Aquabacterium sp. OR-4: one gene and its partner. The protein of the gene in region 1 interacts with the protein of each later gene in a pairwise test. Links are inferred from orthologs where the notes say so. Each region holds a gene or a part of one and is shown on either strand. Other genes may lie near its edges.

Region 1 (7,662 bases):
AGCTGGCGGCCACGCCGGCCCTGCCGGCCGACCTGGCCACGCGGGCATTGCCGGCGCAGACCGCGCCGGTGGACGGCAAGGCCCTGCTGGCTGCCACGCGCCTGCCGCGGCGTGGTGACCGGCTGTGGCAGATCGAGCTGGCGCCGCTGACGCGCCTGCAGGCCTGGGGCGTGCCCGAGATCACCGCCGGCCAGGCGCTGGCGGTGCTGGGTTTTGGCTTCGCCGACGAAAAGGGCGACGCGGTGCTGCGGGCCGAATACCTGTGGCTGGCCGGCAAGGCCTACGGCCTGCGCTCGTCACCGGCCTGAGTGCCGGCCCGCGCGGCACAAAGCCGCTCAGGCCAGCAGGCCCTGGCGGCCGGCCCATTCGGCGCCGGGCGCCAGCAGCACCGGCGTGTCGATGGCCGCCGCCTCCACGCACAGGAAGTGCTGCCAGTCTTCGTCGGGCAGGTCCGACAGCTCGGCGGCCTTGTCAGGGCCGGGGTTCCACACCACGGTGTCGGGCAGGCCTTCCTGATCGATCTGCAGCCTGCCGAAGCCGCTGGCCAGCTGGAACGGGTGCTGCACTTCGCAGTACACGCGGTCGATCTCGCCCACAAAGCCGATCGGGTCGAACTCCTGGTGGCAGCGCTCGCCGTCGTTGACCATGTCCTCGTAGACCAGGTCGTGCACGCCGTGCAGTCGCGCCTTCAGCAGGTCGTCGATGCGCAGGTAGGTGTGCAGCGCGGTGCTGAACTCGAAGCTGCTGCTGCCGGTGTTGGTGACGGCCAGCTCCACATCCAGCTGCTTGCCCGACACCACCAGGGTCAGCTCGGCCTCGAAGTCATGCGGCCACAGCGCGCGCGTGGCCTCGTCGCTCACCAGCCTGAGCACGCCGATGGCTGCGCCGCCGCGCTGCACGCCTTCGGCCCACTGCCAGGGGGTGGTGCGGGCAAAGCCGTGCCGCGGCAGCGGCCCGCGCGCCGCAAACTGCGGAAAGCACACCGGAATGCCGCCACGCACCGCCTGGCCGGGGCCGGCCACGGCCTCGGGCGAGAGGTACAGGCGCTCTTCGTCGCCGGCCGGAATCCACGACACGATGTGTGCGCCATGCAGCAGCACGATGGCCTGCGCGCCATCGGGCGACACCAGGCACATGGCCGGCTGGCCGAGCACGGTCACCGGCTCGATCATGGGGCCGCCTTGTGCAGGTCGGCAAAGGCCTCGGCCGCCGCCGCCACGGTGGCGGCGATGTCGGCCTCGGTGTGCGCCGCGCTCACAAAGCCGGCCTCGTACAGCGCCGGGGCCAGGTACACGCCCCGGTCGAGCATGCCGTGGAAAAAGCGGTTGAAGCGCGCCTTGTCGGTGGCCATCACCGCGTTGTAGTGCTGCGGCAGGCTGTCGAAGAAGAAGAAGCCGAACATGCCGCCCTGGCTGTCACCGCAGAACGGGATGTCAGCCGCCTGCGCGGCACGGGTCAGGCCCGCCACCAGGCTCTGGGTCTTGGCGGCCAGCGCCTCGTAGAAGCCGGGCTTGGCGATTTCGGTCAGCGTGGCCAGGCCGCAGGCGGTGGCCACCGGGTTGCCGCTCAGCGTGCCGGCCTGGTACACCGGGCCCAGCGGCGCCAGGTGCTTCATGATCTCGCGCGTGGTGCCAAAGGCCGCCAGCGGCATGCCGCCGCCGATGACCTTGCCGAACACGCTGATGTCGGGCGCAAAGCCGGGAATGGCCTGGGCGTACAGGCTTTGCGCGCTGCCGAGCGCAACGCGAAAGCCGGTCATCACCTCGTCAAAGACAAACAGCGCGCCATGCTGCTTGCACAGCGCGTGAATGCGTTGCACAAAGGGCACCTGCGCACGCACGAAATTCATGTTGCCGGCGATCGGCTCGATCATCACGCAGGCGATCTCGGCGCCATGGGCGGCAAATGCCGCCTCGATCTGCTCGAGGTTGTTGTACTCGAGCACCAGCGTGTGCTGCACCACCTCGGCCGGCACGCCGGCGCTGGTGGGGTGGCCAAAGGTGGCCAGGCCCGAGCCGGCCTTCACCAGCAGCGCGTCGGCATGGCCGTGGTAGCAGCCCTCGAACTTGATGATCTTGCTGCGGCCGGTGGCGCCGCGCGCCAGGCGGATGGCGCTCATGCCGGCCTCGGTGCCGCTGCTCACCAGCCGCACTTGCTCGATGCTGGGCACCAGCGCGATGATGGCCTCGGCCAGCTCGACCTCGCGCTCGGTGGGCGCGCCGAAGCTGAAGCCCTCCAGTGCGGCCTTCTGCACCGCCTCGAGCACGGCCGGATGGCCATGGCCCAGGATCATCGGGCCCCAGGAGCCGATGTAGTCGATCAGGCGCTGGCCCTCGGCGTCCCACATGTAGGCGCCATGCGCGCGGGCAATGAAGCGCGGCGTGCCGCCCACGGCGCGAAAGGCGCGCACGGGCGAGTTCACGCCGCCGGGAATGACGCGCTGGGCGCGTTCGAACAGGGCTTGGTTGCTGGTGGTCATCACGAAGGAACGGATCGGTGGGCGCTCAGTGCATGCGCCGCGGCGGCGGCTTGGCGGCCTTGGGTTCGGCCGGCTCGGCGGCGCTGGCGGCTGGCGCGGCGGCCGCAGCCGGTGCGCCGGCTTCGCCTTCGGCGCCCTCCTCGGCCGGGGGCAGGGCCCAGAAGAAGCGGTCGGGCACCACACCGCCCATGCCCGGGCGGAAGCCCGAATCGAGGGTCTGGTCCATGAAGGCCAGGGCCTCGCCAACGGCAGCCTGCAGCTCGGTGCCCGAGGCCAGCAGCGCGGCCAGCGCGGCGCTCAGGGTGTCGCCGGCACCAACGAAGGCGGTGTCGAACATCTCGAACTTCTCGCCGGTGATCGCGCCCTGCGGCGAGGCCAGCACGTTGTCGATGTACTGCTCGGTGCCCTTGCTCGGCAGCATGATGCCGGTCACCAGCACATAACGCGTGCCGCGTTCGCCGGCGGCCACCGCCAGCTCGCGCGCCGAGGGCGGGCGCTCGCTGTCCCAGTCGGGCAGCAGAAAGTCGGTCAGCGTCTTGTGGCTGCCCACCAGCAGCTCGGTGGCCGGCAGGATCAGGTCGCGAAAGGCCTCGTGGTAGGGCTGGGCCTGGTCTTCATCAAGCCAGCCCAGGTTGGGCAGGTACGAGACCAGCGGCACATCGGGGTAGTCGGACAGCACCTCGGCCACCGCGCTGACGCCTTCGGCGCTGCCCAGGAAGCCGACCTTCCAGCCGGCCACGGTGATGTCTTCGAGGATGGTGCGCGCCTGCTCGGTGACGACGTCGGCGTCGATCGGATGGTGGTCGAAGATCTCGGCCGAGTCGCGCATCAGGACGCCGCAGGTGATCGGCAGCGCATGCGCGCCCATGGCCGCCAGCGTGGCCACATCACCGGCGCTGCCGCCGGCGCCGCTGGGGTCGGCCACGTTGAAGCTCAGCACGCAGGCCGGCGCGGGCGCCTCCTGCAGCGCTTCGTCGCCGGGCTCGGCGGCCTGGTCGGCGCCAGGGGCGCCGGCGGCGGTGCCGGGCGCTTGGCCGGGAGGGGGGCGGGAGGTCATCGATGGCGGGTCCGTTGGGTCTGACGGCTGGCGCGGCGCTGGCCGCGTCAGGAACCCGTCAGGCGGGAGGAAGAGGAAATTCGGGCGCGAGCTGCGGGCCGCACGAAAGGGGGCGGGAACCCGTGGCTACAATGCCAGCTTCATTGTAGTGACCTGCCCGACAACGTGACTGAACCGCGCACCTGGATGTGCCTCATCTGCGGCTGGATCTACGACGAGGCCGCGGGCGACGCCGAGCATGGCATCGCCCCCGGAACCCGCTGGGAAGACGTGCCCATGAACTGGACCTGCCCCGAGTGTGGTGCCCGCAAGGAAGACTTCGAGATGGTGCCGGCCTGACCGTGCACCACGGGGCGTCCATGCTTGCCCATCGCCCGAGTCGGCCACATTGCCCGAACTGAGGATCGCCTGACGTGGACGACGTTCTGCCCACCCCTTCCTCGGTGTCGTCCGGGGGCAGCACCCGGGTGCTGGTCATCGACGACAGCAACACCATCCGGCGCTCGGCCGAGATATTCCTCAAGCAGGGCGGCCACGAGGTGGTGCTGGCCGAGGATGGCTACGACGCCTTGGCCAAGGTCAGCGACAACACGCCCGACCTGATCTTCTGCGACATCCTGATGCCGCGCCTGGATGGCTACCAGACCTGCGCCATCATCAAGCGCAACCCGCGCTTTGCCCGCGTGCCGGTGATCATGCTGTCGTCCAAGGACGGGCTGTTCGACAAGGCGCGTGGCCGCATGGTCGGCTCGGAAGACTACCTGACCAAACCCTTCACCAAGGAACAGCTGCTGCGCGCGGTCGAGCAGTTCAGCCGGGCGGCCGCGGCCCCGGGCGGCGTCGAGCCGTCCGACCCCCCCAAACGCTGAGCGACTGCGCGGGCACGATCCGGGAGAATCATCCGATGCCAGTGCACAACATCCTGCTCGTCGACGACTCCAAGACCGAACTGCACGTTCTGTCGGAGATGCTGCGCCGCGAAGGTTTTCGCGTGCGCACCGCCGAGACCGGCGAAGAGGCGCTGCGGCGCCTGGCCGAAGAAAAGCCCGACCTGATCCTGATGGACGTGGTGATGCCGGGGCAGAACGGCTTCCAGCTCACCCGCACGATCACGCGCGATCCGCGTTATGCCGGCATGCCGGTGATCATGTGCACCAGCAAGAACCAGGAGACCGACCGGGTCTGGGGCCTGCGCCAGGGTGCCAAGGACTACGTGGTCAAGCCGGTCAAGGCCGAAGAGCTGCTGGCCAAGATCCGCCAGTTCGACTGACCCACGCCCACCCCGGAACCCACACCCGACATGGCCAACAAGGATGCGCTGCGCGCTTTGCAGACCCGCCTCGCCGAGCGCATGCAGCAGGTGCGCAGCGAGCAGCCCGGCGTTTCGTGGCTGGCGGTCGATTGCGGCGGCCAGGGCCTGCTGTTTCCGCTGAAGGAGGCTGGCGAGATCTTCGACACCGGCACCATGGTGGCGGTGCCGCACACCCAGCCCTGGTTCAGCGGCGTGGTCAACCTGCGTGGCGGTGTGTGCTCGGTGGTCGACATGGCCTCGTTCCTGGGGCTGCGCGAGGCCGGTGGCCCCTTGCCCGAACATGCACGGCTGGTGGCCTTCAATGCCGCGCTGAACGTCAACGGCGCGCTGCTGGTGGATCGGCTGGAGGGCTTGCGTCACGCGGCCGACATGCAGGCCACCGAAGAAACTGATGACAATGCATCGCGCCCGGCCTTTGCGCCGGCGCGTTGGCGCGATGCAGCCGGACGCGAGTGGCAGGAGATCAGCCTGGCCGGTCTGGCGCACGAGCCGCAATTTCTGGCCATCGCTGGCTGACAAGACAAGCCGGGCGAGCGCTGGCCGCCGCCCAGGTGAGCCGCGCCGCGGCCGAGCAAGTAGGGAAAGGGATGTAATGGGCTTCCTGGACAAACTCAAGGGCAACCGGCGCGGTGACGAGGCGGGGGGTGCCAACGCGCCAGCCAACTTCGACGAGCTGCAGGCGGCGATGGACGCTGGCCAGGTGCCCGCGGGACGCGCTGCCGAGCCGGGCGATTCGGTGCTCGAGGCGCCCTCGGTGGCCTCGACCCTGGTGCCGGCCGAGACCGACAGCGCCATCATCTCGGAGATGCCCCCGTCCGACGCCCGTGGCGATTTCAGCGATTCGCGTCAGAACCTGGCCGCCGTGGCCGGTGCCGGCGCGGCCGCCGCGGGCCTGCCGCTGATCGGCCAGCGCCCGGTGGCCGAGCAGCAGCGCATCCTGGCCATCGTGCTGGGCGTGGGCTTGCTGCTGCTGGTGCTGTCGACCGTGTTTGCCCTCACCTCGGCCAGCCGCAACTCGGCCCAGGTGGCGGCCACCGGCCATTCGCTGATGCAGTCGCAGCGCCTGGCCAAGGCGGTGTCGCAGGCGGTGGTGGGCAACGCCCCGGCCTTCGTCGAAGTGAAGGACGCCGTCTCGGTGCTGGCCAACAACGCCCGCGCGCTGAAGGACGGTGGTACCGGCATCTCGGCCGTCTCGGGTGCCGCGCTGGACCAGCTGACGCCGCTGATGCCGATGGTCGACCGCGCCGAGAAAAACGCCACCATCGTGCTCGGTCAGCAAAAGACGCTGACCCAGGTGGGCGAGGCGCTGCGCGCGATCAACCGCCAGTCGGTCGACCTGCTCGACACCGCCGAGACCGTGTCGTCGCTCAAGCTGCAGCAGGGCGCCTCGGCGGCCGAGCTGTCGGCCGTGGGCCAGGTGGTGATGCTGACCCAGCGCATCGGCAAGAGCGCCAACGAGTTCCTCACCACCGAAGGCGGCAGCCCCGAGGCGGTGTTTCTGCTCGGCAAGGACCTGAACACCTTCCGCGAGATCGTCGACGGCCTGATCGAGGGCAACGCCGAGCTGCGCCTGCCCGGCACCAAGGAGCCGCAGGCCCGTGAGCAGCTGGCCAAGCTGAAGACCCAGTTCGGCCAGACCCAGACCCAGGCCAGCGCCATCCTGAGCAACCTGCAGGGCATGTCCAGCGCGCGTGAAGCCCAGGGCGCGGTGATCAAGGACAGCGAACCGCTGCGCAAGGGTCTCGAAGGGGTGCAGGACGCGCTGGCCAGTGCCGGCGGCTTCCGCGCCGTGCACGTCATCGCACTGCTGCTGGGCGTGCTGATGATCGCCGCGGCGGCGTATGGTTTCCTGCGCCTGTTCGTCACCGACCAGGCCCAGCGCGCCGGCATCGCCGAGGCCCAGGCCCTCGAGGCCGAGCGCCAGGAGCAGGAAGCCAAGCGCGTCAACGACGCCAACCAGGCGGCCATTCTGCGGCTGATGAACGAGCTGCAGTCGGTGGCCGAGGGCGACCTGACCCAGCAGGCCACCGTCACCGAAGACATCACCGGTGCCATTGCCGACTCGGTGAACTACACCGTTGAAGAGCTGCGCAACCTGGTGTCGCAGGTGCAGGGCACGGCGGCCCGGGTGGCCGAGACCACGCAGCGCGTGGACGACACCTCCACCGAGCTGCTGGCCGCGTCGGACGAGCAGCTGCGCGAGATCCGCGAGACCGGCGAGTCGGTGCTGCAGATGGCCCAGCGCATCAACGAGGTGTCGGCCCAGGCGCAGCAGTCGGCACATGTGGCGCGGCAATCGCTGCGCGCCGCCGAGACCGGCCTGGCCGCGGTGCAGAACTCGATCGGCGGCATGAACTCCATCCGCGACCAGATCCAGGAAACCTCCAAGCGCATCAAGCGCCTGGGTGAAAGCTCGCAGGAGATTGGCGAGATCACCGAGCTGATCTCGGACATCACCGAGCAGACCAACGTGCTGGCGCTCAACGCCGCCATCCAGGCCGCTTCGGCCGGCGAGGCCGGTCGCGGCTTCTCGGTGGTGGCCGAGGAAGTGCAGCGACTGGCCGAGCGCTCGGGCGACGCCACGCGGCAGATCGCGGCCCTGGTCAAGACCATTCAGGCCGACACCCAGGATGCGGTGGGCGCCATGGCGCGCAGCACGCAGGGCGTGGTGGAAGGGGCCCAGCTGTCCGATGCGGCCGGCGCCGCGCTGGGCGACATCGACCGCGTGACGCGCCAGCTGGCCGAGCTGATCGAGGCCATTTCCGATCAGGCCCTGCGCGAGGCCGATTCGGCCAACGTGGTGGCCAACAACAT
Region 2 (7,688 bases), 1.3 Mb from region 1 along the record:
TCGCCAGCGCCGATGCGCACCGCGATGGCCTGTGCCGCCACCACCGCGCCGAAGCGCTTTTCAAGGCCCGTGGCCTCCAGCATCGGGGTCATGGTGTCAGCGGCCCTTTTTGGTCCAGAGCGACCCGATGCCGCGTGGCAGGAAGCGGATCACGAACAGCAGAAACAGGCCCAGCACCAGCTGCCAGGTGTTGGGGAAGTAGGCGCTGGAGAAGCTGCGCACCACCTCCAGCACGGTGCTGGCCACGAACACCGCGGCCACGCTCTGCCAGCCGGCCAGGATGGCCACAAAGACGAACTCGCCCGAGGTGGTCCAGAAACTGAAGTTGGGCTCGATGTGGCCCAGCGCCATCACCGCCAGTGCGCCGCCCAGGCCGCCGCAAAAGGCGGCCAGCAGGAAGTTGATGGCCATGGCCTGGCGCACCGAGCCGCCCAGGTACTCCACCCGCAGCTCGTTCTCGCGCACCGCCAGCGTGACCAGGCCGCGCGTCGAGTCGAAGAACACCCGCATCAGCAGGCCCATCACGCAGGCGATGGCCACGGTCAGCAGGTACAGCACATAGCCGGCGCGCGCATCGGGCAAGGCCTGGCCCAGCAGCGTGGGCCGGCCCATGTTGAAGCCGTCGCTGCCGCCAAAGGTGTCGAGCTTCATCAGCAGGCCGTAGGTCACCATCGACAGCGCCAGCGTCAGCATCGCGAAGAAGATGCCGCGGTAGCGCGACAGCAGCGGGGCAAAGGGCGCGGCCACGAGCAGCGCGGCCACGCCGCCGGCCAGCGCCAGGCCCAGCGCGTCGGTGAAGCCCAGCTTGTTGAACAGCAGGGCCGCGGCGTAGCCGCCCACGGCAAACACCATGCCCTGGCCGAAGGGCACCACGCCGCCGCGCATCAGGCCCATGATGCCCAGCGACACCAGGCCATTGGCCGCCGCCATGGTGACCAGGAACACCAGCCACCGGGGGGCCACCGCGCCCACCGCGGCCAGCAGCGCAAAACCGGCCAGGCCGATGGCCAGCGTGCGGCCGGGGCGCACGCCCCCGGCCGCCGGGCCGGCCTCCAAGCCGCTGGCTGGCGCAGCCACGGCGGGCGTGGGTGAAAGAACTGCCGACATGCGCGCCTCCGCTCAGATCTTGCGCGCCTGGATGCGCTGGAACAGCCCCTCGGGCCGGAACATCAGCACGATGGCCATCACGATGTAGATCGAGAACAGCTCGGCCACCGGTGCGGTGTGCACCGCAACAGAGCGCGCCAGGCCGACGATCAGCGCGCCGATGGCGGCGCCTTCGATGCTGCCCAGGCCGCCGATGATGACCACCGCGAACGAGACGATGATCACGCCCACCGAGACGCCGGGCTGCACCGAGATCATCGGCGCGGTGAAGGCGCCGCCGAGTGCCGCCAGCAGGATGCCGGCGGCGAACGCGCCCATGTAGACGCGCGACACGTTGATGCCCATGCTGGCGGCGATCTCCGACGAGTGGATGACCACCGTGACGATCTTGCCGATGCGTGTGCGGTTCAGGCACCACCACACCACCAGGCCCACCGCGGCGGCCAGGCCCACCAGCGCGAAGTCGTAGCCCACATAGCTCTGCTTGCCGATGTCGACATTGCCGAACAGGCCATAGGGCTCGCTCACGTAGTAGGGGTTGGCGCCCCAGATCAGCTTGGTGACGTCCTCCATGATCAGGAACAGCGCATAGGTCACCAGCACCAGCAGCACCTCGTCGCGGCCGTAGAAGAAGCGCAGCAGCCCGCGCTCGGTGAGCGGGGCCACCAGTGCGGCCACCGCCACCGCCGCCAGCAGCATGGCCACCAGGCTGAAGGCCGGTGCCCACTGCATGCTGGCCGCCCAGCCCACGAAGCTGGCCGCCGCATACGCCCCCAGCGCATAGAAGCTGCCATGCGCGATGTTCAGGATCTTCAGCACCCCGAACACCAGGGTCAGCCCCAGCGCCACGATGAACAGCCACGAGGCATAGGTGAGCGCGTCGATCAGGATCGTGATGAGTTCAGCCATGCGAGGCCCTCCCCGGGTGGATGTGCAGGTGCTGCGGCAGACCGCTCAGGGGCAGCCGCTGGCGCCCTGGAAGCCGGCCTTGATCCAGTCTTCGCTCTTCATGGTGGCCGGCGGGTTCACGCAGCTGGCCGGGAACCGCATGATGTCGTCGATGACCACCATCTTCTTGGCCGCGTCGTAGCGGGTCTTGCCGATGGCGGTGTCCTGCGTGGCCTGGTGGCCGCCGCCGTTGCTCATGCGGATGCGCCCGGCCGGCGAATCCCATTCGCTGTTGCGCAGCGCCGCGGCCAGTTGCTCGGGCGAGGGCTTCTTGCCGCCATTGGCGGCGATGGCCTTCTCGGCGGCCAGCTTCAGGCCCAGCAGGGCCTGCACCATGCGGTAGGGCGCCTGCACCGGATAGACGTTGTGCGCCTTGCTGTACAGATCCCACCACCAGTCGTTGAGCGCGCTCTTGGGCGACATCAGGCCGTAGGCGCCGCGCGCACCCAGGATCACGCCGTCGGGCATCTTGTCGCCCAGGCCCGGCAGCACATGGTCGGCCGCCGAGAACACCACCTGGGTGCGCTTGAACAGGCCGCGCGGGCCGGCCTGCAGCACAAAGGCCTGCAGGTCGCCGCCCCACAGGCTGCTGTGGGTGACGTCGGCGGTGGTCTTCATCAGCGCCGAGATCTCGCTGCCGTACTGGCCGGCGCCAAACTTGGGCAGCTGGTCCTCGCCCAGCTTGGCGGCCGGGTAGAGCTTCTCCATGGTCCAGGTGAAGTCCTTCTTCGAGTCCTGGCCCCAGGCGTAGTCCTGGTTGATCATGTTGAAGGTCTCGATCTTGACATTCTTGGCCTTCAGGTAGCGGCCCAGCGCCACGTTGTCCATCGCCGCATGGCTGGCGGTGCGGAACACGTACTGGTAGCTGCGCTCCTCGAAGATGCGCGGCGTGCCGCAGTCGTAGAGGATCAGGAACTTCTTCATCTCCTCGGCCACCGGCGCCACCGCCAGGCAGTCGCCCGAGCTCACGTAGCCCACCACGGCATCGACCTTCTCGCGGTCGTACAGGTTGCGCAGCTCCTGCACCTGCTTGGTGGCACCGCCGTTTTCGTCGACGTAGACGAACTCGAGCTTGATGCCGCCGAAGCCGGGCTTGTTGTAGGGCGCCGGCGCGGCGCCCTTGTTGAAGGCCTCGAGCAGCAGCTTGGCGCCGTTGACCGCCGGGATGCCGAAGCTCTCGGCCGCCTGGCCGGAGAGAAAGCTGACGACGCCGACCTTGAAGGTCTCTTGCGCCTGGGCGCCCGCGGCGGCGCACAGCGCGGCAGCGGCGGCCAGGCCGCGCAGCATGCGGTGGGCGGGGATGCGGATCTCGGGTCTTGCCATCGTGCGTCTCCTGCTGTTGTCGCCCCGGTCGGGCATTAGGTGGGCTGGGTGATCGGCGTGCCCATGTCGAGCCCGGCGAGCGCGAAGCCGCGTTGAAAGTCGATCATGTGCTTGTGCGTCCAGCGCTCGGCGCCGGCGGCATCGCGCTGCTCGAGCGCGGCCACGATCTGGCGATGCGCCTCGAGGTTGCGCGCCGCAGCCTGCGGCAGCTGGCCGAAGATGCGCTGCAGCGTGGGGTCGTAGAGCAGGCCCACCGGCTCGCGGGCCAGCATCAGCGGGCGGTTGCGGCTGGCGCGGCCCACCAGGGCATGGAAGGCCATGTCCAGCCGCACCAGCGCGGCGTGCGATTCACGGGCCAGGCCCAGGGCCTCGGTGGCGCGCAGGTTGTCGTGCAGCAGCGCCAGATCGGCGGCGTCGGCGCGTGTCGCGGCCAGGCGGGCGGCCAGCGGCTCGAGCGTGTTGGCCAGCTCCCAGAGCTCTTGAAACGTGGTCTGCTGCAGCAGCAGGGCGCGCGTGGCGCGCGGCGCCAGGTCGTGCACGCCGGGCAGGCACACGAACAGGCGCCGGCCCTCGCCGCGCTGCAGCAGGCCCTCGCGCTCGACCTGGCGGATGGCCTCGCGCACGGTGGAGCGGTGCACGCCGAAGCGATCGGACAGCTCGTGCTCGGTGGGCAGGGCGGCGCCGGGGGGCAGGGCGCCGTCGACGATGGCCCGTTCGATGGCCGCCGATACCGCCTTGTAGGCCGGCTCGACGACCACACGCTGGAACACCGCTGCAGGCCCCTGGGCACCCATGACTGCCTCGCCCCCGCGCCGCTGACAGGGCAACGGCGTGGCCGGATCTTTGTCCGACAAGCGGATCACCGGAACGAGACAAACCCGCAAGCGGTATGTCCACTGCGCGACAAGACGGCAGGCGCGCCAAGGCGCTGTGCAGGCTTGCGCAGGGCCCGGCCCGGCCCGGGCGGCGTGCGAGGACGGCGGGCGCGGCCAGCGCGTCGAACGCGTCGAACGCGGCCCGCGCTGCCTGCCCGGCCGCGGCTCAGGGCATGCTGGTGGCGGGCGTGGCCGTGGTGACAGCCGCCGTGTCCGCGTGCCTGTCGTGCTGGGCATGCAGGCGCTGTGCGAGCCAGCCCACGCGGGCCATGGCCTGCTGGTGCGGCAGGGTCCAGCCCTGGCCCACGCTCAGGCGCACGCAGTGGCGGTAGCGCGGGCCGGCGCTGAACATCGGCCCTGGCGCGATGCAGATGCCCTCGGCCTGGCAGTCGCGGAACAGCTGCATGGCGTCCACGCCGCTGGGCAGCTCAAGCCACAGCATCAGGCCGCCGGCCGGATCGGTGACCCGCGTGCCGCGCGGAAAGTGCTGGCCGATCAGCTGCCGTGCCTCGGCCAGGCGCTGCGCAAACACCTGGCGCAGGCGCCGCAGCTGGGGCTCGTAGCCCGGCTGCGTCAGCAGCTCGGCCATGGCCATTTCCACCACGCCGGTGTGCCCGCCCGAGCAGGCCATCTTGCGCCGGCGCAGCGCATCGCCAAAGCGCCCGCCTTCGGCCCAGCCCACGCGCAGGCCCGGTGCCACGGTCTTGGAGAACGAGGCCGCCAGCATCACCCAGCCTTCGGGGTCGAAGGACTTCACGGCGCGCCGGTATTCATCGCGCTCGGCCAGGTCGTTGTAGATCGCGTCCTCGATCAGCGGCACGCGGTGCTCGGCCAGCAGGGCGGCCAGGCGGCGGCGCTCGGCCAGCGGCATGCAGGCCCCCAGCGGGTTCTGCAGCGTGGGCACGGCCAGCACGGCGCGCACCGGCTGGGTTTGCAGGGCCAGGGCCAGCGCATCCACCGACAGGCCGTGCCGCGGATGGGTGGGGATCTCCAGCGCCTTGAGCTGCAGCGACTGCAGGATCTGCAGAAAGCCGAACGAGGTGGGTGACTCGAGCGCCACCGTGTCCCCCGGCCGCGTGACGGCCAGCAGGCACATCGTGACCGCCTCGTTGGTGCCGTTGGTGATGACGATGCGGCGCGGATCGAGCGCGCAGCCCAGCGCCAGTGCGCGCCGTGCGATGGCGCTGCGCAGCGCCTGCTCGCCATGGCCGGTGGGGTAGCGCGTGATCAGCTGGCGCTGGCGCAGCGTGGCCTGGCTCAGGGCGCGGCGCAGGCGGTCCTGGGCAAACAGCTCGGGATGCGGGCACACCGCACCGAACGAGATCACGCCGGGCGTGGCGGCCATCTCCATCACATGCTCGGAGAGATCGAACACGTCGACCTCCTGCGGCAGCGGCTGCGGCGCCGAGGTGGCGGGCTCGGGCAGCGCGGCCAGCGACCGGGCCAGCACCACATGGCCCGAGCGCGGCCGGGCCTGCACCAGCCGGGCATCTTCCAGCCAGCGGTAGGCCTGCACCACGGTGGACACCGAGACCAGCTGCTCGCGTGCCGCCTGGCGAACCGAGGGCAGGCGGGTGCCGGGGCGCAGCGCGCCTTGCTGGATGGCCAGCGTCAGGCGCTCGGCCAGCTGGCGGTACAGCGGCAGGTCGCCGCGCGAGGGGGAGTCGTCGGCAGGCGGCCCGGGCATGCGGGCATTGTGCTGCGCCGCCGCTGCCGCGCACCAGCACAGATCGGGGCGGATGCCAGCGGTACAGCCGGGCAGGCGCGGTGCGCTGTGCCGGTCGGGTGCGGTGGCCGGTGCGTCTGGCGCGCCCGGCGGCAGGCCGCCAGCATGGGGCCATGCACACCACCACCCCTGTCGATGCCCTGATCGAGCTGGCCCCGGGCCAGGCCCTCACCCTGCCGCGCGGGCACGGCCTGCTGCAGGTGCTCAGCGGCCGCGTCTGGCTGACCTGCCCGGGCGACCCCGACGATCACTTCATCGGCGCCGGCCAGGCCTGGCCGCTGCCGCGCCTTGCCGGCGTGGTGATCGAGTGCGATGGCGCCGTGCCGGCGCGCCTGCGCCTGCCGGCCGTGGCGCGGCAGCGCGCCGGGCTGCCACTCAGTGGCGGAAGTGCCGCGTGCCGGTGAACACCATCGTGATGCCGCGCTCGTTGGCCGCGGCGATCACTTCGGCGTCGCGCATCGAGCCACCGGGCTGGATGACGCAGCTGGCGCCGGCATCCACCACCACGTCCAGGCCGTCGCGGAACGGGAAGAAGGCGTCGCTGGCCACCGCCGTGCCGGCCAGGCTGAGGCCGGCGTGGCCGGCCTTGATGCTGGCGATGCGGGCCGAATCCAGCCGGCTCATCTGGCCGGCGCCCACGCCCATGGTCATGCCGTTGGCGCAGAACACGATGGCATTGCTCTTGACGAACTTGGCCACCTTCCAGGCAAACAGCAGGTCGTCCATCTGCTGCGGCGTGGGCTGCTTCTCGGTGACCACCTTGAGCTCGCTGGCGGCCACGTTCTTGGCGTCGTTCGACTGCAGCAGCATGCCGCCGCCAATGCGCTTGAAGTCGAGCGCATTGCCCAGCGGGCCACCGGCCGGCGGCAGCGGCACTTCCAGCAGGCGCAGGTTGGGCTTGGCGGCCAGCATGGCGCGCGCCTCGGGCGTGACCGACGGGGCGATGGCCACCTCGACGAACTGCTTGGCGGCGTTGATGGCCTCCACCACCGCGGCGTCGAGCGGCACATTGAGCGCCAGGATGCCGCCAAAGGCGCTGGTCGGGTCGGCCTTCAGGGCCCGGGTGTAGGCCTCCACCGCGCTGGCGCCGATGGCCACGCCGCAGGGGTTGGCGTGCTTGACGATCACGCAGGCCGGCACGTCGAAGGTCTTCACGCATTCCCACGCGGCATCGGCGTCGGCGATGTTGTTGAAGCTCAGCTCCTTGCCCTGCAGCTGCTGCCAGTGCGCCAGCGTGCCGGCGGCGGGCTTCAGTTCACGGTAGAACGCGGCGCTCTGGTGCGGGTTCTCGCCGTAGCGCATGTCCTGCGTCTTGACGAGCTGCAGCGTGTAGGTCTCGGGGTAGGCGGCGCGGGCCGGCACGGCCGCGGGCTTGTCCTCGGCGCCGGCCTGCAGCGCGCTGAGGTAGTTGGTGATCATGCCGTCATAGGCCGCGGTGTGGGCGTACACCTTGCGCGCCAGGCCGAACTTGGTGCTGCGGGTCAGGCCGCCGGCGTCGATCTCGCCCAGCACCTGGGTGTAGTCGGTGGGGTCGATCACCACCGCCACGTCCTGCCAGTTCTTGGCTGCGGCGCGCAGCATGGCCGGGCCGCCGATGTCGATGTTCTCGATGGCGTCTTCGAGCGTGCAGTCGGGGCGCGCGGTGGCCTGGGCGAAGGGGTAGAGGTTGATCACCAGCAGATCGATGGTGGCGATGCCGTGCTCGGCCA

Evidence for each region.
Region 2: the proteins of hemL (region 1) and N4G63_RS10290 interact in binary tests that used the Escherichia coli proteins (3 or more experiments, as listed by UniProt). The link is inferred for Aquabacterium sp. OR-4 from one-to-one orthologs.

The regions. Positions count from the first base shown.
Region 1 is NZ_JAOCQD020000001.1:1,033,377-1,041,038, forward strand. What follows is about bases 325-3,143. They hold hemL (glutamate-1-semialdehyde 2,1-aminomutase), read right to left. Parts: upstream 2,480-3,143; coding sequence 1,169-2,479; downstream 325-1,168. Other genes in these bases: N4G63_RS04335 (D-hexose-6-phosphate mutarotase), read right to left, coding at 336-1,172; thiD (bifunctional hydroxymethylpyrimidine kinase/phosphomethylpyrimidine kinase), read right to left, coding at 2,505-3,143. In the rest of the region: N4G63_RS04330 (DUF6152 family protein), read left to right, coding at 1-308; more of thiD, read right to left, coding at 3,144-3,536; N4G63_RS04350 (rubredoxin), read left to right, coding at 3,723-3,875; N4G63_RS04355 (response regulator), read left to right, coding at 3,950-4,405; N4G63_RS04360 (response regulator), read left to right, coding at 4,441-4,806; N4G63_RS04365 (chemotaxis protein CheW), read left to right, coding at 4,837-5,364; N4G63_RS04370 (methyl-accepting chemotaxis protein), read left to right, coding at 5,441-7,662. UniProt on the Escherichia coli protein: Aminomutase that catalyzes the transfer of the amine group on carbon 2 of glutamate 1-semialdehyde to the adjacent carbon 1 to form 5-aminolevulinate.
Region 2 is NZ_JAOCQD020000001.1:2,379,420-2,387,107, reverse strand. What follows is about bases 2,282-5,126. They hold N4G63_RS10290 (FadR/GntR family transcriptional regulator), read right to left. Parts: upstream 4,149-5,126; coding sequence 3,414-4,148; downstream 2,282-3,413. Other genes in these bases: N4G63_RS10285 (aminotransferase-like domain-containing protein), read right to left, coding at 4,420-5,126; N4G63_RS10295 (ABC transporter substrate-binding protein), read right to left, coding at 2,282-3,378. Outside these bases: N4G63_RS10310 (ABC transporter ATP-binding protein), read right to left, coding at 1-92; N4G63_RS10305 (branched-chain amino acid ABC transporter permease), read right to left, coding at 97-1,107; N4G63_RS10300 (branched-chain amino acid ABC transporter permease), read right to left, coding at 1,120-2,016; more of N4G63_RS10295, read right to left, coding at 2,062-2,281; more of N4G63_RS10285, read right to left, coding at 5,127-5,940; N4G63_RS10280 (DUF2917 domain-containing protein), read left to right, coding at 6,093-6,383; purH (bifunctional phosphoribosylaminoimidazolecarboxamide formyltransferase/IMP cyclohydrolase), read right to left, coding at 6,355-7,688. UniProt on the Escherichia coli protein: Transcriptional activator of the glcDEFGB operon which is associated with glycolate utilization, and encodes malate synthase G and the genes needed for glycolate oxidase activity. Also negatively regulates the transcription of its own gene.